Regions from separate parts of the Mycoavidus sp. SF9855 genome, predicted to be linked through region 1. Evidence: predicted binding sites of a transcription regulator. Region 1 holds the regulator's gene; the other holds the start of a gene.

The links. Region 1 encodes NrdR, which represses ribonucleotide reductase genes. Its sites were predicted from a motif close to CACNANATNTNGTG; they were not measured.
Region 2: NQD60_RS02260 (ribonucleoside-diphosphate reductase subunit alpha) is a predicted target of NrdR. The motif match lies at 13,240-13,253, and genes of this name have one in related genera.

The regions. Positions count from the first base shown of each region.
Region 1 is NZ_CP102085.1:1,702,221-1,718,093, reverse strand. It holds gene NQD60_RS06790 (SDR family oxidoreductase) at 1-424, opposite strand, end outside; gene glyA (serine hydroxymethyltransferase) at 709-1,956, shown strand; gene nrdR (transcriptional regulator NrdR) at 1,963-2,445, shown strand; gene NQD60_RS06775 (NAD-dependent epimerase/dehydratase family protein) at 2,553-3,521, shown strand; gene NQD60_RS06770 (glycosyltransferase family 4 protein) at 3,604-4,605, shown strand; gene NQD60_RS06765 (nucleoside-diphosphate sugar epimerase/dehydratase) at 4,605-6,464, shown strand; gene NQD60_RS06760 (ABC transporter permease) at 6,527-7,330, shown strand; gene NQD60_RS06755 (ABC transporter ATP-binding protein) at 7,355-8,080, shown strand; gene NQD60_RS06750 (glycosyltransferase) at 8,096-9,511, shown strand; gene NQD60_RS06745 (glycosyltransferase family 2 protein) at 9,513-11,477, shown strand; gene NQD60_RS06740 (glycosyltransferase family 2 protein) at 11,491-12,396, shown strand; gene NQD60_RS06735 (hypothetical protein) at 13,058-14,446, shown strand; partial or broken gene NQD60_RS06730 (transposase) at 14,568-14,651, shown strand; gene NQD60_RS06725 (hypothetical protein) at 14,739-15,873, shown strand, end outside.
Region 2 is NZ_CP102085.1:511,376-527,248, forward strand. It holds gene miaB (tRNA (N6-isopentenyl adenosine(37)-C2)-methylthiotransferase MiaB) at 1-239, opposite strand, end outside; gene NQD60_RS02190 (ferritin-like domain-containing protein) at 528-1,361, shown strand; gene NQD60_RS02195 (cytochrome c) at 1,371-2,684, opposite strand; gene NQD60_RS02200 (cytochrome c) at 2,723-3,445, opposite strand; gene rplU (50S ribosomal protein L21) at 3,656-3,967, shown strand; gene rpmA (50S ribosomal protein L27) at 3,988-4,251, shown strand; gene obgE (GTPase ObgE) at 4,485-5,591, shown strand; gene proB (glutamate 5-kinase) at 5,575-6,717, shown strand; partial or broken gene NQD60_RS02225 (RNA pyrophosphohydrolase) at 6,813-7,277, opposite strand; gene NQD60_RS02230 (proline--tRNA ligase) at 7,387-9,165, shown strand; gene NQD60_RS02235 (MarC family protein) at 9,178-9,774, shown strand; gene ffh (signal recognition particle protein) at 9,854-11,218, opposite strand; gene NQD60_RS02245 (inner membrane protein YpjD) at 11,290-12,171, shown strand; gene NQD60_RS02250 (hypothetical protein) at 12,290-12,490, shown strand; gene ampD (1,6-anhydro-N-acetylmuramyl-L-alanine amidase AmpD) at 12,493-13,074, shown strand; gene NQD60_RS02260 (ribonucleoside-diphosphate reductase subunit alpha) at 13,463-15,873, shown strand, end outside.

The DNA.
Region 1 (15,873 bases):
GATAGGCGTAATTGGCGGCAATTGAACTCACATTAATGATATGGCCGCGGTTACGTTCAACCATCCCAGGCAAAAAGGCATGGGTCATTCGTACCAGGCCATTGATATTCGTGTCTATGACGGTCTGCCAGTCATTCAGGTCAGCCTGTTGCGCCGGCGCCAAGCCGAGCGCTAGGCCGGCATTGTTGACGAGGACATCAACCTCGGCAAAGGCTGGGGGCAGTGAGCTAGGTAGGGCGGCGATGGCGTCATGGTCACGTACATCAAGCGTGATCGGCAGTAAGCGCTCGCCAACTTCATCGGCTAGCGCTTGTAAGCGGTCAGCCCGGCGGGCGGTTGCTATGATGCGATGGCCTGCACGCGCAAAGGTTTTCGCAATGGCCTGACCAAAGCCGGCGGAAGCGCCAGTAATGAGTACGATCATCTTATTGTGCACCTTATTGTATGATTGAGGTTTTCTCCGCTTGCTATGCAGATTGCTCTCTAGATGGGTAGAGCAAAGGCGGGGAGTGCTTTATATAGCGAGCATAGTATAGCGTTGAGTTTGCTTAGGGCAGGTTTTTGCTACTAAAGGAAAAGCCCTGCATAATTAAAGACTATCAAAAATTTTGTGTAAGATGATCAATTGATCCTCTCAAAACGTTTGCCCGCTTGTACTTCAAAGCGGTTTTTTCGATCCAGTTATCTTGACTCATTAAAGACATTTCCATGTTTGACAAAACGAAGTACACCATTGCAAGTATCGATCCTGAATTATGGCAGGCAATCCAACAAGAAGACCAGCGGCAAGAGGCGCATATTGAGCTGATTGCATCGGAAAACTATACCAGCCCGGCGGTGATGGCAGCGCAAGGGTCGCAATTGACGAATAAATATGCGGAAGGTTATCCGGGCAAGCGTTATTACGGCGGCTGCGAATATGTCGATAAGGTTGAGCAACTGGCGCTTGATCGGGTCAAAACGCTATTTGGCGCTGAGGCGGCAAATGTGCAACCTAATTCTGGCTCGCAGGCCAATCAGGGGGTGTTTTTTGCCATGTTAAAGCCGGGCGACACCATTATGGGGATGAGTTTGGCGCATGGCGGACACTTAACGCATGGTTCGCCTGTCAATATGTCGGGTAAATGGTTCAATGTGGTGAGTTATGGGTTAAATGATGCTGAAGATATCGACTATGAAGCAGCGGCCCAACTGGCTAAAAAACATTCTCCAAAATTAATCATTGCCGGCGCCTCAGCATTTTCATTGCATATTGATTTTGCCCGGCTGGCGAGTATCGCGAAGTCGGTCGGCGCTTATTTTATGGTGGACATGGCTCATTACGCCGGGTTGATTGCCGCAGGTCTTTACCCTAATCCAGTGCCGCATGCCGATTTTGTGACGACGACTACGCATAAGAGCTTGCGTGGTCCGCGCGGTGGTGTCATCTTGATGAAAGCCGAACACGAGAAAGCCATTAATTCGGCTATTTTTCCGGGCATTCAAGGTGGCCCGTTGATGCATGTGATTGGTGCTAAAGCGGTCGCGTTTCAGGAAGCACTGTTGCCAGAATTCAAGCAATATCAGCAGCAAGTGCTAGACAATGCACGCGTGCTGGCGGAAACACTCGTGAAACGAGGCTTGCGGATTGTTTCGGGGCGTACCGAAAGTCACGTGATGCTGGTTGACCTGCGTGCTAAGCACATTACGGGTAAGGTGGCCGAAGCTGCATTAGGTGAGGCGCATATCACGGTGAATAAAAATGCGATTCCTAATGACCCTGAAAAGCCCTTTGTGACAAGTGGTATCCGTCTAGGTTCTCCGGCCATGACAACGCGTGGTTTCAAAACTGCCGAAGCTGAGCAAGTGGGTCATTTGGTGGCCGATGTGTTGGATGCGCCTCATGATAGTGCCACGCTTGAACGGGTGCGGAGCCAGGTCGCCGCGTTGACCAAGCGCTTTCCAGTTTATCTTTAAGCCGCTATGCGCTGTCCTTTCTGCCAGCATGAAGATACCCAAGTGGCTGATTCCCGCGTGGCGGAGGATGGCGCTGTCATTCGCCGCCGCCGGCGCTGTCCTGAGTGCGATAAACGCTTTACAACTTATGAGCGAGTCGAGCTCACGTTGCCCACGGTGGTTAAAAAAGAGGGTAGCCGGGTCGAATTTGATCGCCATAAGTTGGCTGCGAGTATGCAACTGGCGCTGCGTAAACGCCCGGTCAGCGCAGAGGCGGTAGACGATGCCATTGCACGGATCGAATATCAATTGTTGAGTACAGGAGAGCGAGAAATCTATAGCGATAAGCTGGGTGAACTGGTCATGAATGAACTGCGCCAGCTCGATAAAATAGCCTATGTGCGTTTTGCATCAGTGTATCGGAGCTTTGAAGATATTGCTGAGTTTCAACAGGTTATTACAGAAATTAAGCAATTACCAACAACTGAGACGCTGCCCCGCAAGCGTTGACTTATATGCCTCTAAGTGTTGATTTATATGCTTCTATTACATGAGGCGTTTTAACATAATTTGGGCTTATACTCCATAATTTCCCCACCTTATTGCGCAATTAATAAATGAATGTTCTTGTCACTGGCGCTAACGGTTTTATTGGTCGTGCGGTGTGCCGCAGGCTTACAACTGAAGGGCATTCAGTCAATATGCTGGTGCGGCGCGCCAGTCTTGGCGGTAGCGTTTTGCCGGAGCTGGTGCATGAGGCAGCGGATTTTGCCGGTATAGAAAATACTTTGGCTGGCGCTGCACCGCCGCAGCTAGTGATTCACCTGGCCGCTCGTGTGCATTTGTTGCGCGATTCATCGTCAGCGCCGCTAGAGGCATTTCGTGCAACTAACGTTATCGGCACATTGCGGGTTGCACACGCTGCGGTGCGTGCTGGGGCTCGACGCTTTATCTTTGTGAGCAGTATCAAAGCACTAGGTGAGGTGGAACCTGGCAGACCATGGCGTGAAGAAGATACGCCCGCGCCAACGGATCCTTATGGCATTTCAAAATACGAAGCTGAAACGGCATTGATTGTACTGGGTCGTGAGACGGGGATGGAAATCGTGATTGTGCGCCCACCGTTGGTCTATGGTCCGGGTGTACGCGCTAATTTTCTGCAGCTTATGCGTGCGATTCACCATGGTTTTCCACTACCGTTAGGTAAGGCGCAAGCCCAGCGCAGTTTTATCTATGTGGAAAACCTGGCCGATGTTATTGCTCAGTGTGTCACACACCCAGCTGCGGCCGACCGGGTTTTTCATGTCAGCGATGGCGTTGACTTGTCCACCGCACAACTGGCGATGGCGCTTGGCCGTGCACTGGGCACGCCTGCTCGGCTATGGCGCGTGCCGTTGCCCTGGCTCGCTTGGCTTGGCTGTTTGACGGGCCGCACAATGCAGATCAATCGCTTGCTTCAGCCATTGAGACTTGATATCACGCAAGTGCGTACGGCCTTAAATTGGTCGCCGCCGTATGCCATTGAGGCAGGATTGTTGCGTACCGCAACTTGGCATCAAGAGTCTGCGGAGACCGTAGTAAAATGAATCAGAGTTGGCGCCGACAAAAATAAAAAGAGTGAACGGATGCCTAGCCAATTTTGCGTGATTTTATATGACCTTATCTAATATGCTCGACGTATCCTCGATTTGGTTTCAATTGCCGGGTTTGGCGTTAGCTGCTGCGACGACGGTTGCGGTCATTTTGCGGTGTTTGCTGGCGCTGGACAAGAGCCGGCAGTTTGCTCCTGATGTGCCGAATCATCGTTCATTACATACCCAGATTACGCCCCGTATTGGCGGGTGGGCGATGGCGCCTACTATCGTGATAGGCATGATATTTTGGGCGCGGACCTTGTGGCCAATAGCCTTTGCTGCATTATTTCTGGCTTTCGTGTCGCAATTTGATGATCGGCGTGGTCTTTCTGCGCGGGTGCGATTTGCGGCCCATGGACTGGCCGTGCTGACGGTGATGCTAGGATTTTCTCTATCGCTGGCGGGTTGGCAGCTTGTATTGATCTCGTTTTTACTACTATGGCAGATCAATTTGTACAACTTTATGGACGGAGCTGATGGCCTAGCAGGCGGCATGGCGCTCTTTGGGTTTGGTGCGTATGCCATGGCCGCAGCAGCAGTTGCTCCTGATTTGGCGGGCGCTGCTGCCTTAGTTGCAGGCGCCGCCGTCGGTTTTTTGGTGTTTAATTGGTCGCCGGCACGTGTATTTTTAGGAGATGCAGGATCTGTGCCATTGGGTTTTTTAGCTGGCGCGCTAGGTTTTTTAGGTTGGATGCGTGAAGTTTGGCCGTTTTGGTTTCCAGCGCTCGTGTTTTCGCCATTTATTGCGGATGCGTCGGTGACATTATGTAAGCGTTTGCTGCGTGGCGAGAAATTTTGGCAAGCGCATCGCACACATTATTATCAGCGGATGATCCAAATGAATGGCAACCATCTGGCTCCAGTCCGAGTCGCGTGTGGCTTAATGGCGGCTAGTGCGGGCTTAGCGCTGATTGGCTTGCACGTGTCAGTAGGCATGCAGTGGACAGGGCTTGCCGTGTGGGCGCTGATATTAATTTTATTGGGGGCGCGCATCGATTATCGCTGGCTTCAATATATTCGGGAAGGAACTCGCTGATGTTTCGACTTAAGACCACTTGGCTTGCTTTGATTGTCTTCTTCTTTGATCTGAGTGCGGTTGTCGTCGCTTGGCTGGCCGCTTATCTGATTCGCTTTAATGGCGAAGTACCGCCAGATTTTAAAGAAAGTGCGCTGTGGGCATTGGTCTGGGCGCTACCTATTCATGGCTTGGCTTTTCGTATATTTGGCTTATACCGTGGCATCTGGGTTTTTGCGAGCTTGCCGGATTTACTGCGCATCGTGCGCGCGGTTGGCGCCAGTACCCTGGCTGTGATGATCGGCGCGGCGATGCTGCAGCCAAACCCGATCATACCGCGCTCGGTGTTTATCGTGGCCCCCGTTTTTCTGTTTCTGATTATGGGCGGGGCACGGGCGCTCTATCGTACGACAAGGGAGTTTTATCGTTATGGTGGCCTGATTGCCCAGGGTAAACCGGTGCTTCTGTTGGGCGCGGGGAACGCAGGTGCGAGCCTAGTGCGTGAGTTAACGCGTTCAAGCGAGTGGCGGCTAGTTGGCTTGCTCGATGATGACCCGGCTAAGCGTGGTCGTGAGATTCAGGGTTATAAAATCCTTGGGCTGATTAGTGAGTTGCAGCGCTGGACAGCTGAACTTAAGGCCGAGCATGTGATTATTGCGATGCCATCGGCGCCGCTTGAGATCCACCGGCAGGTTGCTACTCTGTGCGTGCGCGCGGGGGTCCGTGCGCTGGTGTTGCCAGCCTTGACGCCGCTTACGCAAGGGCAAGCTTTTTTGTCGCGGATCCGGCAGATTAATCTAGAAGATCTGTTGGGTAGAGAGCCGATTACAATTGATACTGCCCATGTTGAAATGCTGCTCAAAGATCGAGTCGTGATGGTGAGCGGTGCGGGTGGCTCGATTGGTTCCGAGCTATGCCGGCAAATCTTGCGTTTTGCCCCCGCGCAATTGATTGCGTTTGAGTTCTCCGAATATGCGATGTATACGTTGACCGAGGAGTTGCGCGACAAGTTTCCTGGGCTATCCGTGGTGCCAATCGTTGGCGACGCAAAAGACTCCTTATTGCTTGATCAGGTCATGCAGCGCTATGCCCCGTATATTGTTTTTCATGCAGCGGCGTATAAACATGTACCCCTCATGGAAGAATTAAATGCCTGGCAAGCAGTACGCAATAATGTGCTAGGTACCTATCGGGTTGGGCGGGCAGCGATTCGTTGGGGCATCAAGCATTTTGTGCTGATTTCAACTGATAAAGCGGTCAATCCGACGAATGTCATGGGCGCGAGTAAGCGTTTGGCTGAAATGGCGTGTCAGGCATTACAACAGACTACTCAGTTTACGCAGTTTGAGACGGTGCGTTTTGGCAATGTACTGGGCAGCGCTGGCAGTGTTGTGCAAAAATTTGAAAAGCAAATTGCTACAGGCGGCCCCGTTACCGTTACGCATCCAGAAATTACGCGCTTTTTTATGACGATTCCCGAAGCGTCACAATTGGTCTTGCAAGCGTCAAGCATGGGGCAGGGCGGCGAGATTTTTATTCTCGATATGGGGCAACCGGTACGGATTGTTGATTTGGCGCGTGACCTAATTCGGCTTTATGGGTTTGCCGATGGGCAAGTTAAACTCATATACACGGGCTTGCGTCCTGGTGAGAAATTATATGAAGAACTGCTCGCATGTGATGAGACAACCCTGCCAACGCCTCATATAAAACTGCGTATCGCGCGTGCCCGGGAGGTCCCTAGCGGGTTACTTGATGAAGTGCTGCCGTGGCTGATGCAGCGCCGGATTTTAACTGACGCTGAAGTGCGGCGCGATGTGCGGCGTTGGGTCCCAGAATATTCGCCGCAAGTAGGGCCTACACTGGCCAAGCGCGCCTGAACCTATTGCCTATATTCCGGTTGTAAACGAATCATTCCGTATAGATCAACTTATTACTTTGTATGGCAATCTTCTCAAATATAAAACATTTTCCTGCACTGCAGGATATCAGCGAAGCGATGCAAAAAGCATCGCTTATTGTTTTTATGGCATGGAGCGATGTCCGCGCCCGCTATAAGCGTAGTGTGCTGGGTCCATTCTGGTTAACGTTAGGCACGGCAGTCGGCACCGTAGGGCTTGGCTTTATTTGGAGCGAACTATTTAAAATTGATCGCAATACCTTTATTCCTACGTTAACTTCTGGCTTGATCATTTGGCAGTTTATTACGGGCTGTATTACCGAGTCTCCGACTACATTTAGCCGTCAAGCAGCGGTTATTCGCAATTTAGTTTTGCCGCTTTCGATTCATCCGATTCAGTTGGTGATGAAGCATTTAATTAACTTGGCGCATAATTTACCAGTTTTTTTTGTGGTAGCTATAGTATTTCACGTTAAATTCACTTATTATTCATTGCTGGTAGTGCCTTGCTTGTTGTTGGTCGTAGCCAATTTACTTTGGATTACTTTAATGCTTGGCTTATTAGGCGCTAGATTGCGGGACCTTGAATATTTAGTGGCGGCGGTTATGCCGATCTTGATGTTTTTAAGTCCCGTGATGTACCGGCCTAATTATTTACCTTTTAGTCAGAAATTGATGTGGCTTAATCCGTTTTCTCATTTGATTGAAATAGTGCGCGCCCCTTTATTGGGTATGCCGCCATCTTTATTTGTTGTATATATCAATCTTGCTATGTGTGTATTGGGCTGGTCAATGACGCTCATATTCTTTAATAAGAAAAAAACGCGCGTGGCGCTTTGGGTATAACAGCTTAATACATGACAGTTGTTTATGGCCAGCTTAGTATTTAAAAACGTTACGGTTCAATATCCGATCTATAACAGCCGCAGCCAATCGCTACGCAATCAACTGGTGCGTGTGAGTACAGGTGGGCGGATTGAGAGCGAGGCCGGACACATTCAAATTGTGACCGCGCTCAAAGACGTTAGCTTTGAGCTTAAAAAAGGTGACGCAGTTGGGCTTGTTGGCCATAACGGTGCGGGTAAAAGCACAATGCTGCGCACCATGGCAGGAATTTATACACCGGTTGCTGGCGAAATTATACGACAAGGTTCCGTGGCGACTGTGCTTGAGATGGGTGCAGGCATGGATCCTGAGCTTACCGGCTATGAAAACATCATTCGCATCGCGGTATTAATGGGCATGTCGATTGCGCAAATTCAAAAGAAAACCCATGAAATTGAGCAATTTACTCAGTTAGGGAGTTTCTTAAATTTACCCGTTAGGACTTATTCAGCGGGAATGGCGACACGTTTAATGTTTGCCGTTGCGACTTCAACTCAGCCGGATATTTTACTGGTTGATGAGGTGTTTGGAACGGGCGACGCTGAATTTCAAGTTAAGGCTAAAGAACGGATGGAGGCGCTGATTTCATCTGTCGGTATCTTTGTCTTTGCTTCTCATGACACGGATTTAATTCGTAGTTATTGCAACCGGTTTTTTAGACTTGAGCATGGTAGCGTGGTTGAAATTGAGGCTGCTGAGCTACGGATATAGGGAAATTAGGCGGTTATGAGTGCAATCCGTACAAAGCTTTTTTGCCTGGCGCAAATTGTTTATCACCGGATTCCGTTACCAGCGTCCATTAAATGGCGTTTGCGGGAACGGTTATCCCCGATACTTTGGGTGTTACTAAGAAAGCACAACATAAGTATGCTGGCGGCCTTGAAACATATTGTACGGACTCAGAGTAGTACGAGAGAGAGCGAAAAAAGCCAGGGGGGTGGGTTTGAAGATGCGCTCGACCAGATTATGGGTTCTTTAGCTGTATGTGCTAAAAAATTTGGCCCAATTAGTCATGTCATTGCGTTGCCATTCCTAGGGACAGGTGGAGCGGAAATGACAGCCATTAATTTTGCTAAAGCTATTCGAGAATTGCGCGCTGATCGCACGGTTTTGATAGTTATTACAGACCGCTCAGATGTAGACGCGCGCGTTGTGCTTGCGCAGGGTATACATGTACTCGTTCTCGGTGAATTTTTTGGCAACGCTGCGAGCCACAAAATTAAATCGAGAGCACTGCTTCAACTATTGCTAACTATCAAGCCTCATGCTTTTCATACTATTAATAGTGAAGTGGCATGGCAACTCATTATTGAGCATGGCACAAGGCTGCGTTGTTGCATGCAAGTTATTGCGAGTATTTTTGCATTGCAATTTGATCGGTATGGCAAAATAATTGGATATGCAGCTAACTTCCTTGTAAAAAGTTTACCGCAACTGAATACACTTTTGACTGATAACTCCCGCTTTGTCGATCAAGCGATTAAGGAGTTTTCTATTGAAATTACTGACCGAGCCAAACTTCTCACAGTCTATAACCCTGCTCGCAGTGATGCTCTTGTTTCAGCGAAAAGTGTTGTGACACAGTGTTCTTATTTGGAAAAAGCTGAGCCAGGTAGAAAATTGAAAATCCTATGGGCAGGAAGGCTTGATGCCGAAAAGCGCATTGATTTTTTCCTCGAAATTGCCAGTGTTTGTGAATTTGCTGAGTTTGAGGTGTTCGGGCATGCCGTACTCAATGATCAAGTAACGCTTACTTTCCCAAATAACGTGTCTTTTCATGGCCCATTTTCTTCTCCGTCTGAGTGGCTTGTAGGTGGCCCTTATGACGCCTTTATTTTTACCTCTAAATGGGAAGGGCTACCTAATATATTACTCGAGGTTGGGTCGTTAGGTATACCTATCATAGCGCCAACAGTCGGTGGCGTAGGAGAGTTGATAACGCCGCTAACCGGCTTTCCCTTACCAGAAAATGCCACCCTTAAAGAGTACATTTCTGCGCTGCGGAAAATTCAGGAAAGCCCATTGCTCGCGTTAAATAAAGCAGTGCAGATGAGGGCCTTGATTGAGGGGCACCATAACTGGGAAAAATTTATTCAGAAGGTTGCAGCCATTCCAGGCTATCTTTTTAAAACAGAGGCGTAAGGTGCCAGCATACGAGCTATCGGCAACCGTGCCATTTGTTTCTATCGTTATTCCCTGTTTTAATCAAGCTAATTATCTGATGGAGTCGGTTTCATCGGCTCATGCTGCTTATGAGGGTAATTTAGAAATCCTTGTGGTGGATGATGGCAGTACGGCTCCAAACTCAGCCAGATATCTACGAGATGTTAGTAGAAACTTCCCCACTGTCCGCGTAATTAGTCAGGAAAATGGGGGCTTGTCTTCGGCGCGCAATAGAGGGATTAAAGAAGCGCGTGGAGAATATATTCAATTGCTCGATGCAGATGATGTATTGTTGCCAGGGAAAATCACACGACAAGTGATTCATTTTCAAGTGTGCGATGAACTGGATATATCGATTTGTAACTATTTCCTCGGCGATGAATGGTTAGTCAATTTTTCTAAGCAGGATGAAGGAATTTCTCAGTTTGATCTTACACTTGAAGATTTTCTATTCAAATGGGAAAGGGGTTTTTCGATTCCAATTCATTGTGCTCTTTTTCAGCGGCGCATTTTTGACACTGTCGATTTTGATATAGAGTCATGTGCAAAAGAAGATTGGCAGTTCTGGTGTATGTTAGCTTTGCTGAAACGGAAAATGGCATACATCCATTTTCCCGGGGTAATCTATCGGCAACATGCACAAAGTATGCGCCGCTCATATTTGAATATGGGGCGGTCATGGGTCAAGGCAGCTATCAAATTGGATGAGAAGGTCAATGCTACGTACCCATTATTTTTTGATGCGGCGATGTCGTGGTTCATTCAATATTATCAGTCTCTTCAGGCATATCAAACAGAAATCTGTGAGCTTCGCGAAGCTGCTAAAACTCAAAGATTACCTGTTCTGAATCCGCATCAACTGAAAACGCCGCAGGCGATACAAGAATTGTTGGTGGCTAAACTCCAATGCCTGGCAACCGTAAATGAATCTCCGTTAATAACGGTAATTATTCCTATTTTCAATCACTATAATTATCTTGAAGAGTGCCTTTCATCGCTGGGAGTACAGGGCTCGGTTTCTTTTGAAGTAATTTGCGTTGAAGATTATTCAACCGATGATCGTGTGCGCCAACTTATGATGGGTTTATCAGGGAAACTCAATAACCTGCGTATCATCGCGCATCAGAGGAATATTGGCATCTTATTAAGTCAGGATGAAGCTATTGTCCAAGCGAGGGGTAAATTTATTGTTTTTCTTGATTGTGATGATGTTCTAATTGAAGGGGCTTTAGAAAAGATAGCTGAAGAGATTAGCACCTATCCTGAGGTTGATTATTTCTTTTCGGATCGGCTTGATATATCTGAGTCTGGGTCTTTAATTAGGAGAGCTAGCTACGGCGGATATGAGCACATTGTGCCATCAAATAACATCCGAGACGATCTCTTGGACGGCATGATTGCATCGCATCTCAAAGTTATTCGTCGAATAAGCTATTTGCAAATTGGGGTAAACAATCTTCGATTTGATGGAATCCAGGATTGGGAGATTGCATTAAAAATATCTGATCGTGGAGGTGTCTTTAAGCACATAACAGAGGCACTCTACATGCATCGTATTCATGCGCAATCGCTCACACATTCAAGCATAGTATTGCAGATGCAAAAGACGAATAATTTGCGGCGATATTTTTTGGAAAAGCGGTTACGTATACCATCGCGAGGTGGAGTATATGAGCCAGGTTTGGAAGAAACAATTTTATATTCGAATCTAGATCGGGTGACTTTACCGAAACTAAAAGAAACATGGAGGCTTGGGAAAAGATGCGTACTTCGTTTGACAAGCAAGCCACCTATTAGTCAGCTCAATTTTATTAGAGAATTTAATTCTTATTTCGATCTTATTGAATATACTGAGTCTGAGACCTTTGCTTCATTGATTGGCTACGTATGGTCTACGTCGATTCTTTTGCATGTTCCTCCTCAAAGATCACAAGCGGGGAAGTAGGAGTATCCTTTCCATGAGTGTTCATGAAACTATCCATATTCGCCGGTCTATTGAATCAGCAGCAAATCATGTTTGCTTATCTGTATCGGTAGTAACCTTCAATCCCAACCCTATCCTGTTGCAGCGCACGTTGGATAGTTTGCGCTATGCAGTTGCCTATTTACGCGCGCAACGGGGTCAAAATTTGTCTGTTTCCGTCTTGCTAGTTAATAATGGTAGTGATTGTATCTCTGATACATGGGCTAGTGTTTTTAAACAGGATGCAATTGAATGCAAAGTAATTGCTGGTCACGGCAATATTGGTTATGGTCGAGGTCATAATCTTGCCATCGAATCCTTAACCAGTGATTACCATCTTATTTTGAATCCTGATGTTGATATGGCGGAAAATGCACTAGATCAAGCGCTGAAATTTTTCGACAAACATCCAGCTGTTGCGTTGCTCGCACCGCATGTGTCGGGTGAGGATAATGTAACTCAATATTTGTGTCGCCGTTATCCAACCGTGCTGGATTTATTTGTACGCGGGTTCTTGTGGAAAAAAGCACAAACTCTATTTATACTCCGGCTTGCACGTTATGAGTTGCATGATTTAATTAAGGTTAAATCATTATCGCATGAGCTAGCTGATCAAACGATTGATACGTTCATCTCACCGCAGATCGTCAGCGGCTGTTATATGATGTTTCGAACGAATGTGCTAAAGAAATTAGGTGGTTTTGATTCGCGTTATTTTCTGTATTTTGAAGATTATGATTTAAGCCTGCGTGCAGGGGCAATAGCCAGTATTGCTTATGTGCCTGCAGTACGTATTGTTCATTTTGGCGGTGGTGCCTCGAAGAAAGGTTGGCGCCATATCTATCTGTTTGTCATGTCGGCATACCATTTTTTTAATCGTTTCGGGTGGCGCTGGCTGTGATGAACAGGGCTTCCGCATGAAGCCCCTTGTCAGGTAGGCCGAGAATCGAATTACGCATGTTGCAATCCCAAGCAACGAGGGTGCGAATATCCTTGAGGCTAACCCGAGTTAGGTATTGTGCCTGTGCGATTTTTGCCATATTCAAAGTGATTTTGCGCAAAGTGGCTAAATTCCGAGCGGCGTTCTTGTCTCGCACTTGGCAGGCATCTTCTGCCAGGCCTCACACCATAGTCATGGAATACCTAGATCACAGATCAAAAAAATCAATCATTGAATAATTAGAAAAATTTGTAATCTTGAAAAAAATCTGCTACAACTAAAAACTAGCAAGAGTGAGTGCGCTAGATAAATAGCGTCCCAATTCTTGCGAAAAACTATTTAACGTGAGCATTCGTAATAAAAAATTGCTAATTTAAAAAATCTGCTAAAAATAAAAAAATAGATTAGTTAGAAGAAAAAATACTAATTTTTAAAAATTATATAGCTTGATAGCTATTTTTATGAGGAGATTTATATGCGTTTTTTATTGTTACTGCACTGCCTAGAAAAATGAACTTAGGCTTTGGCCACTGAATCTAGGTCGTATTTAGATAATCACAGGGCCAGCTCTATTAATACATTGACTTTGTACTAATTTTCCTACCTTATACAGGAACTCATAATGCAAATTTCTTCTTCTTCTTCTTCTTCTTCTTCTTCTTCTTCTTCTGCTGCTGCTGCCGCTGCTGCTGCTTCAACGCCCCAATTGCCATTTCTTCCACCCCCTAACTCTAAAGATGCTGAAAGTGGACTAGAGAAGGGGAAATTGTCAGACTCGTCAATAAAAATTCTTAAGAATGAAGTTTTCCAATCTTCAACTCAGCAAAATATTGATCCAGCCCCGAGGAAAATTCGCGACCCTGAGGATGTCAAAGAATTGCGGGCAGAGCAAATATCGCAGCATCTAAAACAAACAGAAAGCAACGTTCTTAATCATCTAGATTCGATAAAATCAAACTTAAATCGTATTTATGAGCAGTGTAGTCAGTTAGATCCAAAGATTCTTTGCTTAGCTTTCTCTGCATGCGCTGTTTCATTGTCCTTTTCTATTTATGCAAATGGCTTTTTGCAGAGGGGGTCTAATAACCAAGCCACGAAAACTTTAGCTAGCCTTTGGGGGCAGTTAAATTCTCCTTCTTGGCTATCTGAGCAAACAGAAGGTAGCATGGTTAATCGTTTAGCTTTGATAGAAGCGGAACTTAATCTGATTTCTGGACAATTCAATCAGCCAGAGTCGAAAAATCATCACTTAGTTTTTTCTTTATTCTCTTTTTCTTTGTTTCTGTTTCTCTATGCAATTGGAGTCTTATGGAGAAAGTCCAATAACCAACATTTGCAGAACGAAGGTTTGCAAAAAAAGCTTAAGGAACTTGAGGCAAAGCTGGAAAACTTGAGCCAAGATTTTAAAGATGAGAAATCTAGCATAGTTAACACTTTGCGAGGCGAGTTGGATAGTCGATCTGAGCAAATTCAAGGGGACTTGCGAGGCAAGTTTACTGCACTTGATAGTCGCTTTCATCCAAAGGATGGGAGCTTTGATTGGGCTAGGATCATCAGAAGACCAACGACGCTAAACGAATATGGTATTACGGATGCTGTAACGACTAAAGAGTTGCAAGATGGGTTTGCTGTATTTAGTGAGCGCTTTCATCCGAAAGATGGAGAATTTAACTGGGGGAGGCTTACTGGAACACCCAGCACACTCAGTGGATATGGCATCACCGATTTTAATGGCTCTCTCGATAAAGGCTGGCAATATTTGCCAGGCGGGTTGATTATGCAGTGGGGTTTTACTGTAACTCCAGACGGGGGCATGATGGAAATCAAATTTCCAATCGAATTCCCCTCAAACTTCATAAGTATTCACGGAACTCACGAGGGTACAGGGCCTGCATCTGCCATTGAGCAGCTGTTTACGCGATCAACAACAGGAGTTACATTACGCGCATTTAATCATAATGGAGATACTGGCGGAGGATGGCATATTCGGTGGTTTGCTATTGGTTATTAATGCTGTTTCTTTAATACTGAAAAAAGTGAGATACCTTATGACGAAAATTATGCAAGTATCGCTTGACAGCAAAGACGGTATCTCATGTGATGGTAGCTAACCACCACATAAACCATGATATAAGTTTGCGTCGTTTCTTGGACTTGTACCCAAGCAAAGTGGCACGGGTGGGAAAGTTAAGTTGCTGGGCATCAGCAAGCGGGGGACGCGTTGACTAATTTTTAAAGTTTTATCACTGGTTTACACCTTTCTGCTGAAATTCAAATTTTTCTAATTTTGACAAGGGTACATAATGCAAATTAATAATTCTCCACGGTTAATGCCTTTATCAAATTCAACATCTTCATTAGGCTCAATACCTTCATTAAACTCAATATCTTCATCAGCTTCATCAACCCCAGCCCCTTCACCAACCTCAACCACTCCATCTGCTTCAACAAATTTTTTATTAAATAATAATTTTCTTTTGCCTACTCTTTCTTTTCAAGGAACGCGAGGAACGGAAAGCAGCACGGAAGAGATGTCATTATCAAATCAGCAGATAGAGGGCTTGGGAGTTAAAGTGGGCCCATCTTCGACTGACTCTATTACACAGACAGAGCGTGATTTAAATACGGATCATAAGATAGAAGAATTAGAGCAAAGAACAAATAGTGGGGGTAGCTATTTATCGTCAATCAGAAAGAACGTCAGTGGAATAACGGCGCAACTGCCCAGGCTGGAGCCGAAAGATTGGAGCTTATCGCTTTCAGTATGCGTAATTTCTATGCTGTATCAGATATATACGGCAAGAGCGCTAGAGAGAAAATACGAGATTGAATTTGAGCAGATGCTGAATAAGTTGCTGAAACAGACAGAGCAGGCGATGAATTCACCAATGGAAAAGGAAGATCTCATTTTTGCCGAAATGGATTCAATGAAGAGTCAATTCAATCGAATTGCAGAACAGCTGAATCAACCTGGGCAGCAGGGATTATATCTGGCGCTTGGTGCCTTAATGCTATCGATCAGTGGGATGTTTTTTTTATGGGGCAAGGTGAATAGTCAGGGTAAGCAACTGAATAACCAGGCTAAGCAATTGGATGAAAAATCGGCGAAATTAAATATTCAGGATGGTTTGATCCAAAATTTGAAAGCTGGCGCCGAGTTAACGACCATCGAGCAAGAAAAGCATAATATGATACTGCACGATATTACCGAAGCATTGCAGCAATATCAGGTATTTGGCACACCCGAATGGATTGCGCCAAGCGATAGCGGCGGTCAAGCCTACCCGTATGCCAAGCGTGCACGGGTATGCTACCGCACGACAGAAACCGAGCCTTGGGAAATATACGAATCGCTTAGCGACCAAAACACCACCAAGCCAAGCAATGCTGAAAAATGGATGCGCATCGTGTCGAAAATTGCCTCGCAAGAGCAGGCAA
Region 2 (15,873 bases), 1.0 Mb from region 1:
TCCGGTTTGGCTTCTTTTAGGATACGTGCGCGGCCGAGGTCCGAGAAAACCTTCTCTTGCGCTTTCTCGCGCACTGAGCAGGTATTAAATAGAATAATATCGGCTTCTTCGGCAGAGGTTGTTTTAACCAATTCTTGCTCGAAAAGGTTCTTTGCTGTTGTCAGCACATCGGCCATTTTGTCAGAGTCATATTCATTCATCTGGCAGCCGAAAGTTTTGATATAGACTTTCTTGTTCATAAAAAGCGCCGTTCTCAGGGGTAAAAACTGGGGGCGATTGGAGTTGGTGCTCAGATGCGTTTTTTATATGATGAACTAAACTAGATATTGATAACGCAGACGCACCAGAGCATATCTGTATAAAAAGCGTATTATAGCTGGCTATTTGCCTGAAAGTGGCCCGTCTTTATTACAATGATGGATCGACGGGAGGCTTTTGCTGCTGACTTTTAGGTTGCGGCTGGGCCGTAGATTTTTACCGAATGCCCGAGTCTCTAAGCAGAGGAGTCAATTTTGGAGAGTCAAAAGATGCAAGCTGACACTATTGATATTACTACATTGCCATGGCGTGTTGAGGATATTGATTTTAGCCGGATTAATTACACGGCTGTGCGCGCAAGCGAAGAGCTAATGCTATTGTTGTGCGCTTCATCGTTTATCGAAAGCGGTTCTGATTTATATACCAAGAATTTGGTGAATTACTTTGGTGAAGATGCCGAAGTCGCTGAGTGGCTTAGCCTGCACTGGGAGCATGAAGAATTGCAGCATGGCCGAGCACTTAAGACGTATATTAACCATGTTTGGCCGCAATTTGACTGGGAGCTTGCGTTTGCGAATTTCTTTGCCGAATATTCAAAAATATGCACCGTGGATGAATTCGAGAAAACACGTGCCCTCGAGATGGTGGCGCGCTGCGTCGTTGAAACCGGTACGGCTACGCTGTATCGCGCAATCAATGAATGCTCCAACGAGCCGGTGCTGAAAGAAATCACCAACCATATCCGCACAGATGAAGTGCGTCACTATAAATACTTCTTCAAGTATTTTAAGAAATATAACGAAATTGAAAAAAATGGCCGCTGGGCTGTGCTTTGTGCACTGGTGCGGCGGCTCTTTGAAATTCGTAATGACGACACGGAAATTGCTTTGCGCCATGTATTGGCAATCCGCTATCCAGAGCAAGCTGGCAATTCAGCCCACGCACGGCAAATGAGTGCGCGTGTAAATAAGCTGGTGCGCCGTCATTTATCGGCGGATATGTGCTTGAAGATGTTGCTTAAGCCGCTTGATTTACCGCCGCGGATCCAGCCGAGCGTGCATTATCCACTGGCCAAGCTTACGCAACACCTATTTTTCCGTTAATCGCCCGGTTTACTCGAGTGGCGCCGAGCGCAAATCATTGACCTGCTGTGGCGACACGGATGTACCGTGGTTGCCCCAGGACATCCGAATATAGCTTACAACGGCTGCAACCTCCTCATCAGACAAATGCTGGGCAAAGGGCGGCATTCCGTATGGGCGTGGATTGCCGGTAGTGGAAGGTGGGTAGCCGCCATTGAGCACCATCCGAATCGGGTTAACGGCCGAGTGCATTTGAATTGACTGATTGTCTGCCAGCGGTGGGTATGCGGGAGGCTGGCCACGCCCATTTGCTTCGTGGCAGCTAGCACACTGTTGTGTGTAAATTTTTTCGCCTTGTGTAAAGAGCTTGGCGCCAAATGCTGCTGAAGTGACAAGCTGTACGGGTTCGGGCGGTTCACCTTTTTGCGGTAATGCTTTCAGATAAACTGACATAGCCCGAATATCTTCATCAGACAGATGCTGCAAGCTATTATGCACCACTTCGGCCATTGGCCCAAATACGGCGCCGCGTTGCGAAACGCCTGTTTTTAACAGATCGTCGATATGCTGGAGATGCCAATCGCCAAGACCGGTTTCTTTATTTGACGTTAATGAAGGGGCATACCAATTTTGTAATGGGATTAAGCCCCCACCAAAGGCTGCGCTTTGGTCGGAACCACCCAGCGCGTTAATGCTGGTGTGGCACATCGCGCAGTGGCCCAGGCCTTCAACCAGATATGCGCCGCGATTCCATTCAACTGATTGAGCTGGGTCGGGCTGAAACTCCCCTTCAGAGAAAAAAAGCGTGCGCCAGCCGATTAAGAGGTTGCGATTATTGAACGGAAACCGCATCTCATTAGGCCGGTTTGGTTGCTTAATGGCTGGCACTGAACGCAGATAGGCATAGATTGCATCGGAATCGGCGCGTGTCACCTTGGTGTAGCTGGGGAACGGAAAGGCTGGATAAAGCAAGCTACCATCTTTTGAGCGCCCGTTATGCATGGCGCGATAGAAATCGTCTGAGCTCCAGGTGCCAATCCCGGTTTCGTTGTCAGGGGTGATGTTGGGCGTATATAGGGTGCCAAATGGTGTCGGCATAGGAAGGCCGCCGGCGAACTGCTGGCCACCCCGCACCGTATGGCATGCAATACAATCTCCTGCGCGTGCAAGATAGTGGCCGTGCTTGATCAATTTGGCTTGATTGTCGGGTGTGCTAGCGGGGCCACTATGGCTGGAGGCTGGGATGTTACCCCGCCACAGTATAGGGGTAAACATAGCCACGGCGGCAAGTATGAGCGCTAATAGTGCGGTGGCCAACAATCCGAATAAGGTCTTACGTTGCATGCTGAGTTCCTTGATTTTTCTAAAATGGCGCTTTTAACTCAGTGAGGCTGGCTGCCACATGAGAGCGGCAATTTTAGTGAGCCTGCTGGAGCGGGGGCGGCATTGGGGGGCGCTGGTTGCATCGCAAGCCAGGTGGAGACAGCACGGATATCGGTATCACTAAGCTGGATAGCAACGGTATGCATGCAATCGGGAGCTGTCGCATGGCGAATCCCTGAACGCCATGCACCGAGTTGGGCGCTGATGTAATCAGCATGTAAGCCAACTAGGCCTGGAATGGCGGGCTCCATCCCGGTGAGGGCTTGACCATGGCACGCAATACAAGCGGGTACATTTTTAGTCGAGTCCCCATGAAGAGCAATCCGCCGGCCGCGTTCAAGCTGTGATGGCGGCAAGTTGGAGAGCTCAGGCACTGGGTAGGGTGGATGTAGGTTGGCGTAATACACTGCGATTTCACGTAGATAATCGTCAGAAAGATAGGTTACGAGGTAATTCATTGGCGCATATTTACGCCGGCCTTCACGAAAATGTTTCAGTTGGTTGTACAGGTAATCGGCGGGTTTGCCGGCTAAGCGGGGGAAGTAATCATTGTCGGTTCCTTCCCCTTGGTTGCCATGACAGATAGCGCAAGCTTGCACCCGCGCAGCAATCGTATCTGGGGCCCGTAGGGAAGAGGTCTCAGCATGGGCGAGATTAAATAATCCGCTGCTACTCACAACTAGGACCGCCAAAATGCGGTGAAAAATAGGTTTTAAAGCCACCCGGGACTCCGTTATATATAAACAGGCATCAACTAGGCTTGGTCTAGCCTAGCGATATGATAATTCTTCGTGGTTGCGTATTTTATCATCGAGTGATTCAGAGAGGATATTTGTATTTTTGACTCTATACCCAAATCACTATACAATATTGCCTTTTCGTGCTTAAAGCCGAAGAAATTAAACGATTAATTTATTAATGAGGTACACACAATGTACGCGGTCATAAAAACCGGTGGCAAGCAATATAAAGTTGCAGCCGGCGAAAAATTGAAAATAGAACAGATACCGGCAGACATTGGCGCAGAAGTGACTCTTGACCAGGTATTAGCAATTGGCGAAGGTGAATCAATCAGATTCGGCGCGCCACTGGTGAGTGGAGCTAGCGTCAAGGCTACCGTTGTTGCCCAAGGGCGGCATCAGAAGGTCACGATCTTCAAGATGCGTCGCCGCAAGCACTATCAAAGGCATGCTGGCCATCGGCAGAACTATACTGAAGTGCGCATTGACGCAATTAACGGTTAAAGCGGTCTAAGGAGTTACTCATGGCACATAAAAAAGCAGGCGGGTCATCACGTAATGGCCGCGACTCAGAGTCAAAACGGCTTGGCGTTAAAGTATATGGCGGCCAGGCAATCAATGCGGGCGGCATTATTGTGCGCCAGCGCGGTACGCGTATGCATCCAGGCGAGAATGTCGGCATCGGTAAAGATCATACGCTGTATGCGTTGACTGATGGTCACGTATGTTTCACAATTAAAGGCAAAGCGAGCAAAAAGATGGTCAACGTGGTTGCTGTAGCTGCTTAACGCAGACCACGTAGTCGTCCGGTTTGTCCGGCTCAATGCAAAAGGCTCCGCCAGCAAGCGGGGCCTTTTGCGTTAATACGCTCAATATAATCAGTGGCAGGCTGCGTACTGTAGCAGATCGCTTCGCGAGGCGACGGCGGACCAAATTGTGCAAACTATGGTCAATTAGAACTACAATGGATTTGTAGCCTATTTTAGGTGAATGGGCAATTAAAGCGGGTTGAATAAACACAATGAAATTCATTGATGAAGTAAAGATAGAAGTCTTCGGTGGCGATGGCGGTAATGGCAGCGCCTCGATGCGGCGTGAGAAATTCATCCCGTTTGGCGGGCCGGATGGGGGGGACGGCGGACGGGGCGGTAGTGTCTACGCTGTTGCCGACCGCAATATTAATACTTTGATTGATTACCGCTATGCTAAAAAGCATCTGGGGGGTAGAGGCCAGAACGGACGTGGTGCCGATTGTTACGGCAAAAGCGGCGAAGATATTACGTTGCGTATGCCAGTGGGTACGATTATCACGGATCTTAACACCGGTGAAACCGTTGCAGATCTGACGGAGCACGAACAGCGCGTTACGCTTGCTCAAGGCGGGAGTGGCGGGTTAGGCAACCTCCATTTCAAATCGAGCACGAATCGCGCGCCGCGCCAAAAGACAGAAGGAAAGGAGGGCGAATGTCGGATGCTTCGCCTGGAATTGAAAATACTGGCGGATGTCGGCCTATTAGGTATGCCTAATGCGGGTAAATCGACTTTTATCGCGTCCGTTTCCAATGCTCGGCCAAAAATAGCAGACTATCCATTTACCACGCTTGCGCCTAATTTAGGCGTCGTGCGGGTCGGCCCTAGTAAAAGTTTTGTGATTGCCGATATTCCAGGTCTGATTGAGGGCGCCGCTGAAGGGGCTGGACTCGGCCATCGTTTTTTGAAGCATTTGCAGCGCACTAGCTTGTTATTGCATTTAGTTGATATGGCGCCTTTTGATGAAGGCGTTGATCCTGTTGCAGAAGCACGGGCAATTGTGAATGAGTTGCGCAAATACGATACGCAGCTTTATACCAAGCCGCGTTGGTTGGTGCTTAACAAAATCGATATGGTGCCGGATGATCTGCGCGCGGCACAGATTGCCGAGTTTGTTAAACGCTTTGGCTGGGAGGGGCCGGTGTTTGGCATTTCTGCGCTGAATGGGCAAGGTTGTGAAGCGCTGACTTATGCCGTTTATGATTACCTTGCCAAGCATGGACCCGCCGGCCTTGCTGCTGAAGCTGAGCAGTTAGCGCTGGATGCACGCTTTCGGGAGGGGCCGCCAATAGATGCCGACGATGCAGGCCCTCTCTAAGCATACCTCGCTGCCGGCGATTGCTGTCGCCAAACGCCTGGTGGTTAAGGTGGGCTCAAGCCTGGTGACCAATGACGGGCGTGGACTCGACCATGGCGTGATGCGTAGCTGGGCTGAGCAAATCGCCGGTTTGCGCAGACTCGGTAAAGAGGTCGCGCTGGTGAGTTCAGGGGCGATTGCCGAAGGGATGCAACGCCTTGGCTGGAGCTGCCGTCCGCGTGAGATTGACGAATTGCAGGCGGCAGCGGCAGTTGGCCAAGTTGGGTTGGCGCAAGCGTATGAAAGTCATTTCAATGCGTACCAGTTGCGTAGCGCGCAAATTCTTCTGACTCATGCTGATCTGGCTGAGCGCGAACGTTATTTAAACGCTCGCTCGACCCTGCTGACATTGTTGCGTCTAGGAGTGGTGCCGATTATTAATGAAAACGATACCGTCATTACCGATGAAATTAAATTTGGCGATAACGATACGCTAGGCGCTCTCGTAACCAATCTCATAGAGGCTGATGCGCTGATCATTTTGACTGACCAGCGTGGTCTGTATACCGCCGACCCGCGCCAGGGTGCAAATGCGGTTTTCGTGGCTGTGGCCGAAGCTGGAGATCCCGCCCTTGAAGTGATGGCAGGCGGCGCCGGAACGCATATTGGCCGTGGTGGCATGCTCACTAAAATACTCGCTGCTAAGCGGGCCGCGCATAGTGGGGCATGTACGGTGATTGCGAGTGGGCGCGAACCTGATGTGCTGACCCGGCTTGCAGGGGGGGAAGCAATTGGCACTCGACTGGTTGCGCGCACGGCGCGAATGGCTGCGCGTAAGCAATGGATGGCGGATCACTTACAAGTGCGCGGCCATGTTGTGATTGATGATGGCGCATGCGCTAAGCTCGCGCGGGAGGGCAAAAGTCTACTGCCAATCGGTATTGTGAAAGTACAAGGCGTGTTTGCGCGAGGCGAAGTGATTGTTTGCCTAAGTCCAGCGGGCCAAGAAGTGGCGCGAGGGCTCACCAACTATAGTAGCGCAGAAGCGCGACTCATTCAGCGCCGGCCCAGCAGCGAAATCGAGGCTGTCCTGGGTTATATGCTTGAGCCTGAGTTGATTCATCGCGACAATCTGGTTTTAAGCTAACGTTATCTAGCGCGCCAGCGGCATTAGCCGTTTTCTACTAATGCCGCTGGCGTAGTATTGATAGGCTGCTTCTCTGCGCGTACCGGCAAATGATGGACAAAGCGCGATAATTCAGTCAGCGCCAGTTGATACACCTCACGTTTAAATTCAATCACCGCCTCGCGCGGTACCCAATACTGATGCCAGCGCCAAGCATCAAATTCCGGTTGTCCTGTGGCGCGCAAGCAAATATCGCAGTCGCGGCCGACCATGCGCAGCAAAAACCAAATTTGTTTTTGCCCACGATAATGGCCACGCGCATCGCGCTTGATATATCTGTCCGGCACCTCATAACGCAGCCAGTCGCGTGTGCGGCCAAGGACTTTGACATGTTCGGGTTTTAGGCCAGTCTCTTCATATAACTCCCGATACATTGCTTGTATCGGGGTTTCGCCATATTGGATGCCGCCTTGCGGGAATTGCCACGAGTGCTCGCGTATCCGTTTGCCCCAAAACACGTCATTGCGTGCGTTTAAGAGAATGATGCCGACGTTTGGGCGAAAGCCATCGCGATCCAGCATACAACTACCCTTGAATCCTTTAAAATAGCTCGATTATAAACAATAGCGGGCGCGGTGTACGATCTTAGTCCACAGCGCCTGTTTTTTTACACCCTGCTTGGGAAACTAAATGAAGGCCTCTCGTTTTTTTATCAGCACACTTAAAGATGCGCCCGCTGACGCAGAGATTGCCAGTCACCAGCTTATGCTGCGCGCTGGTATGATTCGGCGCGTCGCCGGTGGGATTTATACTTACATGCCATTGGGGTTGCGTTCAGTGCGTAAAATCGAAGCGATTGTACGTGAGGAGATGAATCGAGCGGGGGCGCTTGAGTTGCTGATGCCAGCGGTGCAACCTGCCGAGTTATGGCAGGAATCGCAGCGTTGGACCCAATACGGACCAGAACTGCTGCGCTTGAAAGATCGGCATCAGCGTGATTTTGTGATTGGACCCACGCATGAGGAAGTAATTACTGATATTGCCCGTAAAGAAATCAAAAGTTATCGGCAAATGCCAGTCACTTTTTATCAAATTCAAACCAAATTTCGCGATGAAATCCGGCCACGTTTTGGGGTCATGCGCGGACGTGAATTTACCATGAAAGATGCCTATTCCTTTGATCCGGATAATGCGGGTTTAGAGCGCTCATATCAGCAAATGTATGATGCTTATGGACGCATTTTTAAGCGACTTGGTCTCGTGTTTCGTGCAGTGGCGGCTGATAATGGGTCAATCGGCGGTTCTGGCTCGCATGAATTCCATGTGATTGCGGATACGGGAGAAGACGCCATTGCTTATTGTCCTGCCTCAGACTATGCCGCCAACGTTGAAGCTGCTGATGCACTGCCATTGATTGAACAACGTGTCGAGCCGCAAGCGGCACTGACCAAGGTGGCTACGCCGGACGCCGAGAAATGCGAAAGGGTCGCAGCACTCCTTGGCGTTTCGCTTGAGCATACAGTTAAATCGATCGTCCTGGCGATTGATGCTAACGCGGAGGTTGACGCTAGTCCACTCACACATCATGGTAGTGGCAGCTCTATGCCGCAGATTTGGTTGCTGCTATTGCGTGGTGACCATACGCTCAATGAAGTTAAATTAGGCAAACTTCCGGGTGCCACCGGCTACCGTTTGGCCAGTGAAGCAGAAATTATTGAATGGTTTGGCACCCGACCGGGTTATTTGGGCCCGATAGGTACGCAAAAGCCGGTCAAAGTATTCGCTGATCGGACTGTAGCTAAGATGAGCGATTTTATTGTGGGTGCGAACGAGGCGGGTTTTCATCTGACGGGAGTGAATTGGGGGCGCGATTTGCCGGAGCCGGTGGTGGCTGACCTGCGTAATGTAGTTGCTGGAGACCCTTCACCTGATGGTAAGGGAGCATTGGCCATTTGCCGGGGGATTGAAGTGGGCCATGTATTTCAACTTGGCACGCGTTATTCGCAAGCATTAGGCGCGACCTATCTTGATGAGTCGGGCAAGGCGCAGCCAATGGTGATGGGATGTTACGGCATTGGCATTACCCGCATTCTTGGGGCGGCAATTGAGCAGAATTTTGATGAACGTGGCATCATTTGGCCTGAGGCGATTGCACCGTTCGAGGTCGTTATATGCCCGATTGGCTATGAGCGTAGTGAAACGGTGCGAATGGCGGCGCAAGGTTTATACGCGGAGTTGCTTGAGATGGGAATCGATGTGATCTTGGATGATCGTGGCGAGCGTCCAGGGGTGATGTTTGCTGATTGGGAGCTGATTGGCGTACCGCACCGGCTAGTGATTAGCGAGCGAGGCCTTAAAGAGCGTCAGTTTGAATATCAAGGACGTCGGGATGCTCAGCCGACCTTAGTGGATGTGACGGCTGCGCCAGCATTCATCTCAGCTAAAATTCACGCAGCATTTGAAAATTAAAGGAAAAGTATTGTGCAATATGATTTTATAACAGCGACCATTTTATTGCTTTTGATTATTGATCCGCTTGGCAATATTCCTATTTGCATTAATGCGCTCCGCAATGTCGCCGCCGAACGGCGCGTCTGGGTGGTGCTGCGCGAAGTGGGGATTGCTTTTGTGACGTTGTTGATCTTTATGCTGATGGGCGAGCATTTTTTGCGTCTGATGCACTTGACTGATACATCGTTGCAACTTGCGGGCGCCATTATCCTTTTCATCATTGCTCTGCGGATGGTTTTTCCAGCCGCGGATGACCCAATGACCGCTGAAATCATCGGTGAGCCGTTGATTGTGCCACTCGCGATTCCTGCGTTAGCGGGACCATCGGCAATGGCGACGGTGATGCTGCTTTCTTCGCAAGGGCCCGGGCAGACTATGGAGTGGATTGGTGCGCTGACTGTCACGATGGGGGTTTGTGCATTTGTGTTGATTTTGGCAGATCGCATTCAGCGCTTTCTCGGTCCGCGCGCGGTGATCGCCATTGAACGCTTGATGGGGTTAGTATTAATTGCGATTTCGGTTGAAATGCTGCTGGCCGGAACGCGTGCGTTTATTCGTCAGCTTTGATGCAGTCATGCCTGGTAGCCGCCCCGCTCTTTTTAGGGGGGGCGGTATTGAGGGTAGATTCCGCAGTAACTTGAGGGACTTAGCGCATACCTGGCATCATGCCTTTTAGGCCACGCATCATGTTCGCCACGTTACCCCCTTTGAGCTTTTTCATCATCGTGCGCATTTGATCGAATTGCGACAGCATTCGATTGAGTTCTTGCACCTGGACCCCCGCGCCGGCAGCGACCCGGCGTTTGCGGCTGGCTTTAAGGAGCTCCGGTTTTTTGCGCTCAAGGGGCGTCATGGCGTTAATCATGCCTTCCATGCGGCGTATTTGGCCTTCGGCTTGATTCATCTTCAGCGGGTTGCTGGCTGCCTGAAATTGTGCGGGTAATTTATCAAGCAGTGATGAGAGGCCACCCATGTTTTTCATTTGCGAGAGCTGCGTCTTAAAGTCATCGAGATTAAAGTCCCCCTTTTTGACCTTATTGGCGAGTTGCTGTGCGGCCTGTATATCAACTTTATGTTGCGCTTGCTCGACAAGAGAGAATAGATCACCCATGCCGAGAATCCGGCTGGCCATGCGGCTCGGGTGAAACACCTCGAGACCGTCAAGTTTTTCACCTACGCCCACAAATTTAATCGGCCGGCCTGTAATATGACGCACTGATAAAGCCGCGCCACCGCGTGCATCGCCATCGAGCTTGGTTAATACAATACCCGTCAGTGGCAGCGTGGCACTGAAGGCTTGGGCACTATTCACTGCGTCTTGCCCGAGCATGGCATCGACCACAAACAGAGTTTCAGCGGGGTTTAATGCGCTGTGTAACGCTGCAATTTCTTGCATCATAGCTTCGTCGATACCCAGGCGGCCGGCGGTGTCGACGATTAATACATCATGGTAGTGGCGTTGTGCCCAATCGAGTGCTGCCTGCGCGATTTCAAGCACGGATTGTTCGGGCTGCGAAGGAAAAAAGTCAGCCTTGGCCTGTTCGGTCACCGTTTTGAGCTGAGCAATGGCAGCTGGGCGATAGATGTCGCATGAAACAGTCAGTACCTTTTTTTTCTGTTTTTCGCGCAAAAACTTGGCAAGTTTACCCACGGTGGTGGTTTTGCCCGCACCTTGCAAGCCTGCCATTAAAATGATCGCAGGCGCTTTAACCGCCAGCTGTAATTCGGCGGCTTGGCCTGCATAATCGCCGCCCATGACGGCGGTGAGTTCGCGCTGGACAACGCCGATTAACGCTTGGCCTGGCGTCAAGTTGCCGATAACCTCTTCGCCGAGGGCTTTTTCTTTTATGCTGGTAGTCAATGCGCGCACAACCGGTAGCGCGACATCTGCTTCGAGCAAAGCCAGGCGCACCTCGCGCAGCATTTGCTGTGTATTGGCTTCAGTTAAACGGGCTTCGCCGCGCAGCGTTTTGACGATGCGCGCCATGCGCTGAGTTAGAGTATCAAACATAGAAATAGTGAATGAGCTGTAGTTTTACAAACAACTTTTGAGAAATCAGGGACTCAGGGTAAACTAAGGTTATGACTATTGTACTGTACCTGTTGACGGCGGCGCTCTACGGTGGCTTGGCATCTGTAGCTTGGTACCAGCGCTGGCGGGGAGGTTTCGCGATTAATTATAGTGGCTTGCCGGCGCAGCCACGTTTGGGCTGGAACCGTTTATGGCTTGCGGGCGCACTCCTCTCGCATGGGGGATTACTGTATATCACCATCTTTTTGCCGGATGCGATGATTTTTGGTTTTGCCTTTGCTTTATCAGCAATGCTGTGGCTTAGCATTGGCATTTACTGGCTTGAAAGTTTTTTCTTTGAGTTAGAGGGTTTAAGTTTATTGGCCTTGCCACTGGCTTGTGTCGCCTCGTTATTGCCTCTTGCATTTGGTGGCGTGCAGTTACTGCCCTATGCCGCCAATCTGCTTTTTAAATTTCATTTTGTGATGGCGAACGTCGCTTACGGCTTGTTGGCCCTGATGGCTTTGCATGCACTGCTGATGTTACTGGTTGAGCGTAGATTGCATCGTGTTGTGGGCCAGTCTATGCAGCACGCGGCGCTAGAACAAAACTGCTTAGGCCGCTGGCTGGATTCGTTGCCGCCATTGCTCACGCTGGAAAAATTGCTATTTCGTTTAATCGGCGCCGGTTTTGTCTTACTAACGTTGGCCCTGGTTTCAGGGATTCTTTTTAGTGAGCAGTTATTTGACCGCGCTTTGCGCTTTGATCACAAAACGGTCTTTGCTGGTTTGTCATGGATCATGTTTGGCGCAGTCTTACTGGGTCGGAAATTTTATGGTTGGCGTGGCCGCACCGCTTTACGCTGGGTATTGGCCGCCTTTATGGTGCTTTTGCTGGCTTATGTGGGGAGCCATTTCGTGTTTGAAGTGCTGTTGCGGCGCCCAGCTCTTTAAAAGACTGTTGCAAAACAGTAGAGTTTAAATGCAGGATTAGAAAAGTGGCTTATTTATGCGTCGAATTCTTCTTTATATAGTTTTGTATCTGCTTGGCAGGACCCTTTGGCGGCGTGCGATGCGCTATCTTAATCTCGATCCGTACGATCCAAAGCACCGGCCTCATGCTCACTCTGACTCAGGCGTTGAGCGTGTGGTGCGCTGCGCCGAATGCGGTGTATATGTCCCTGCGGTCGAAATACAGCACGCTCATGGCAAGTCATTTTGCACTATGGCGCACGCTCGGCGCTATGCACAGGCCGCAGGGCGCAAGCGGTAAATATGCGACTGATGATTGATGAGTCTGGCTGGATTGAGGCCGTATCTCCACAAAAGTCTCCTAATTTTAATGCGCGGCCGATTGGTATTACGCCGACGCTGATTGTGATACACAATATTAGTTTGCCGCCAGGTGAATTTGGTGGGCCACAAGTGGCTGAGTTCTTTTGTAATCGACTTGATTTTGATGCGCATTCATATTACGGCGAGATACGGCGGCTGCAGGTATCTGCTCATTTTTTGATTCGGCGTAATGGCGACTTGCAGCAATTTGTCTCTTGCGATGACCGCGCTTGGCATGCGGGAGCCTCCAATTTTTTCGGGCGTGAAGGGTGCAATGATTTTTCGATTGGGATTGAACTTGAAGGGGTCGACATGGTCCCATTTGAAGCCACTCAATATCTTAAGCTTGCAGAACTGATTAAAGCCCTCATGGATCGCTATCCAATTGGCGCCCTGGTTGGGCATGAGGATATTGCTCTTGGGCGAAAAACTGACCCAGGCCCCCATTTTGATTGGCAGCGTTTGCGTGTTTTGAGCGGGCTTGCTGAAGTTTATTTTCCTTACCAAGGGCCCAGGGCGTGAGTTAATGCACGAGCGGTGCAGAGAGCGCTAGCGGAGTAAGCTTGTGGTGCATAGTTTAGTATGTTTGTAGCGCGAATTCACAAAAGTCAAGGGTGTAAATAAAAAATAAAGCAGTGTTCAGTGCCTCATAAATTCACTATACTTGGTATCCGATGTTTTATTCAACACTATATCTTGTGGTCTGCACTCTTTTAGTGACAATGCAATATGCTCAAGCACAGCGTGCAAAGTTTGACGGCAAACAGGGTGCGAATCAGTGCTAGGCTCGTCTTGTGTTCATTTTCCCAGCCCTATTCGTAGACGTAAACGCGCATAGCTTTGAAGACAATTTCTTATTTTCAGCCGCGGTTTTGCCGCGCCTTCATCAAATAGACTAGGAGTTTTGCCGATGCAAACCACCGCATATAAGGCCCCGGCCGAAGAGAGCGCGCCGATTGGCCGCCCCGTTATCAAGCAAGATGACCCCCATAGTAAAAATGCTGCGTCGGCTTTGGCTACGCAGACAGACACGTTGGCTGACTATAAAGTGATCCGCCGTAATGGCGCAGTGGTGATATTTGAGCCTTCTAAAATAGAAGTTGCCATGACGAAGGCTTTTTTGGCGGTTAATGGAGGGCAAGGCGCTGTTTCAACTCGTGTACGCGAACAAGTCGCTCAGTTCACACAACATGTAGTGCATGCGCTTATGCGTAGCCGTCCTGCTGGCGGCACGTTTCATATTGAAGACATTCAAGATCAAGTTGAGCTTGCGTTAATGCGCGCCGGCGAGCATAACGTCGCACGCGCCTATGTGTTGTATCGAGAAAAACGCGCTCAAGAGCGTGCGTTGAGTGATCAGGCGCAGCCAACTCTAGAGGGCGTGATCCAGGTGACCGATGGGCCACTGATGCGGCCGCTTGATTTATCTGCACTTAATGCGCTGATTGTCAGCGCGTGCGAGGGTTTAGGCAGCGCGGTGCAAGCCGAGCCGATTGTGACTGAAACGATTAAAAATCTTTACCATGGGGTGCCGATTAGTCAAGTCTACGATTCAGCCATTCTTGCTGCGCGTACGATGATTGAGCAAGATCCGGCCTACAGTCAGGTAACGGCGCGTATTTTGCTGCACACGATGCGCCGCGAAGTGCTTGCGGAAGAAGTCGCGCCAGCAGAAATGGCCACTCGCTATGCTGAATATTTCCCGCAATTTATTAAACGGGGTATCGCAGCTGAACTGCTTGATGACAAGTTATTGCAGTTCGATCTAGAAAAACTAGGCGCAGCGCTTGACGCCAGCCGCGATTTGCAATTTGGTTATCTTGGCTTGCAAACCCTCTATGATCGTTACTTTCTGCATCATGAGGGACAGCGGATTGAACTGCCGCAAGCCTTTTTTATGCGGGTGGCGATGGGGCTTGCACTGAATGAAGCCGATCGTGAAGCGTGCGCCATTGAGTTTTACCAGGTGCTGTCAAAATTCGATTTCATGAGTTCAACCCCAACCTTATTTAATTCTGGCACGCGTCGCGCGCAATTGTCGTCATGTTATTTGACAACGGTGGACGATGATCTGGAAGGTATTTATGAGGCATTAAAAGAAAATGCGCTATTGTCAAAATTTGCCGGCGGCTTGGGCAATGATTGGACGCAGGTACGCGCGCTAGGCTCGCATATCAAAGGTACAAATGGTAAGTCGCAAGGGGTCGTGCCTTTTCTAAAGGTGGTCAACGACACCGCGGTTGCTGTCAATCAAGGCGGCAAACGTAAAGGCGCGGTATGCGCTTATCTGGAAACATGGCATTTAGATATTGAGGAATTTCTCGAGTTGCGCAAAAACACGGGGGATGATCGTCGCCGCACGCACGATATGAATACGGCCAACTGGATTCCCGATCTCTTTATGAAGCGCGTGAATGAAGGCGCAGATTGGACCTTGTTTTCCCCTTCAAGCTGCCCGGATTTGCACGATAAATTTGGCGCTGAATTTGAAACTGCTTACGTAGGCTATGAAGAGAAGGCTGCGCGTGGCGAGATTACGCTCTTTAAGAAAGTATCCGCTGCTCAGTTGTGGCGCAAAATGCTGGGCATGCTGTTTGAAACCGGTCACCCTTGGATTACATTCAAAGATCCGTGCAATATCCGCTCCCCGCAGCAGCATGTGGGGGTCGTGCATTCGTCGAATTTGTGTACGGAAATTACGCTCAATACTAATGAGAGTGAAATCGCAGTATGTAATTTGGGCTCAGTCAATTTGGTTGCACACCTCAGCCAGCAGGCAGATGGCAGCTTAGCGCTTGATCACGTTAAGCTGAAAAAGACCATTCAAACGGCGATGCGCATGCTCGACAATGTGATTGATATCAATTATTACGCTGTGCAAAAGGCGCGCCATTCAAATTTGAAGCATCGGCCAGTAGGGCTGGGCATTATGGGTTTCCAAGATTGCTTGCATTTATTGCGCTATCCCTATGCTTCGCAGGCTGCAGTTGAATTTGCTGATCGTTCGATGGAAACCGTGTGTTATTACGCATATTGGGCTTCGACTGAATTGGCCGCTGAGCGCGGTTGCTACTCAACCTATCAGGGCTCGTTGTGGGAGCGAGGGATTTTGCCGCAAGACACACTGAAACTTCTGGCTGATGCACGTGGCGGTTATGTCGAGGTGGATCAAACCAGCTCGCTTGACTGGGATGTGTTGCGCAGCCGCATTGCTCAACACGGCATGCGCAATTCGAATTGCGTCGCGATTGCACCAACCGCCACCATTTCAAACATCATTGGGGTATCGGCATGTATTGAGCCGACCTTCCAAAATCTCTA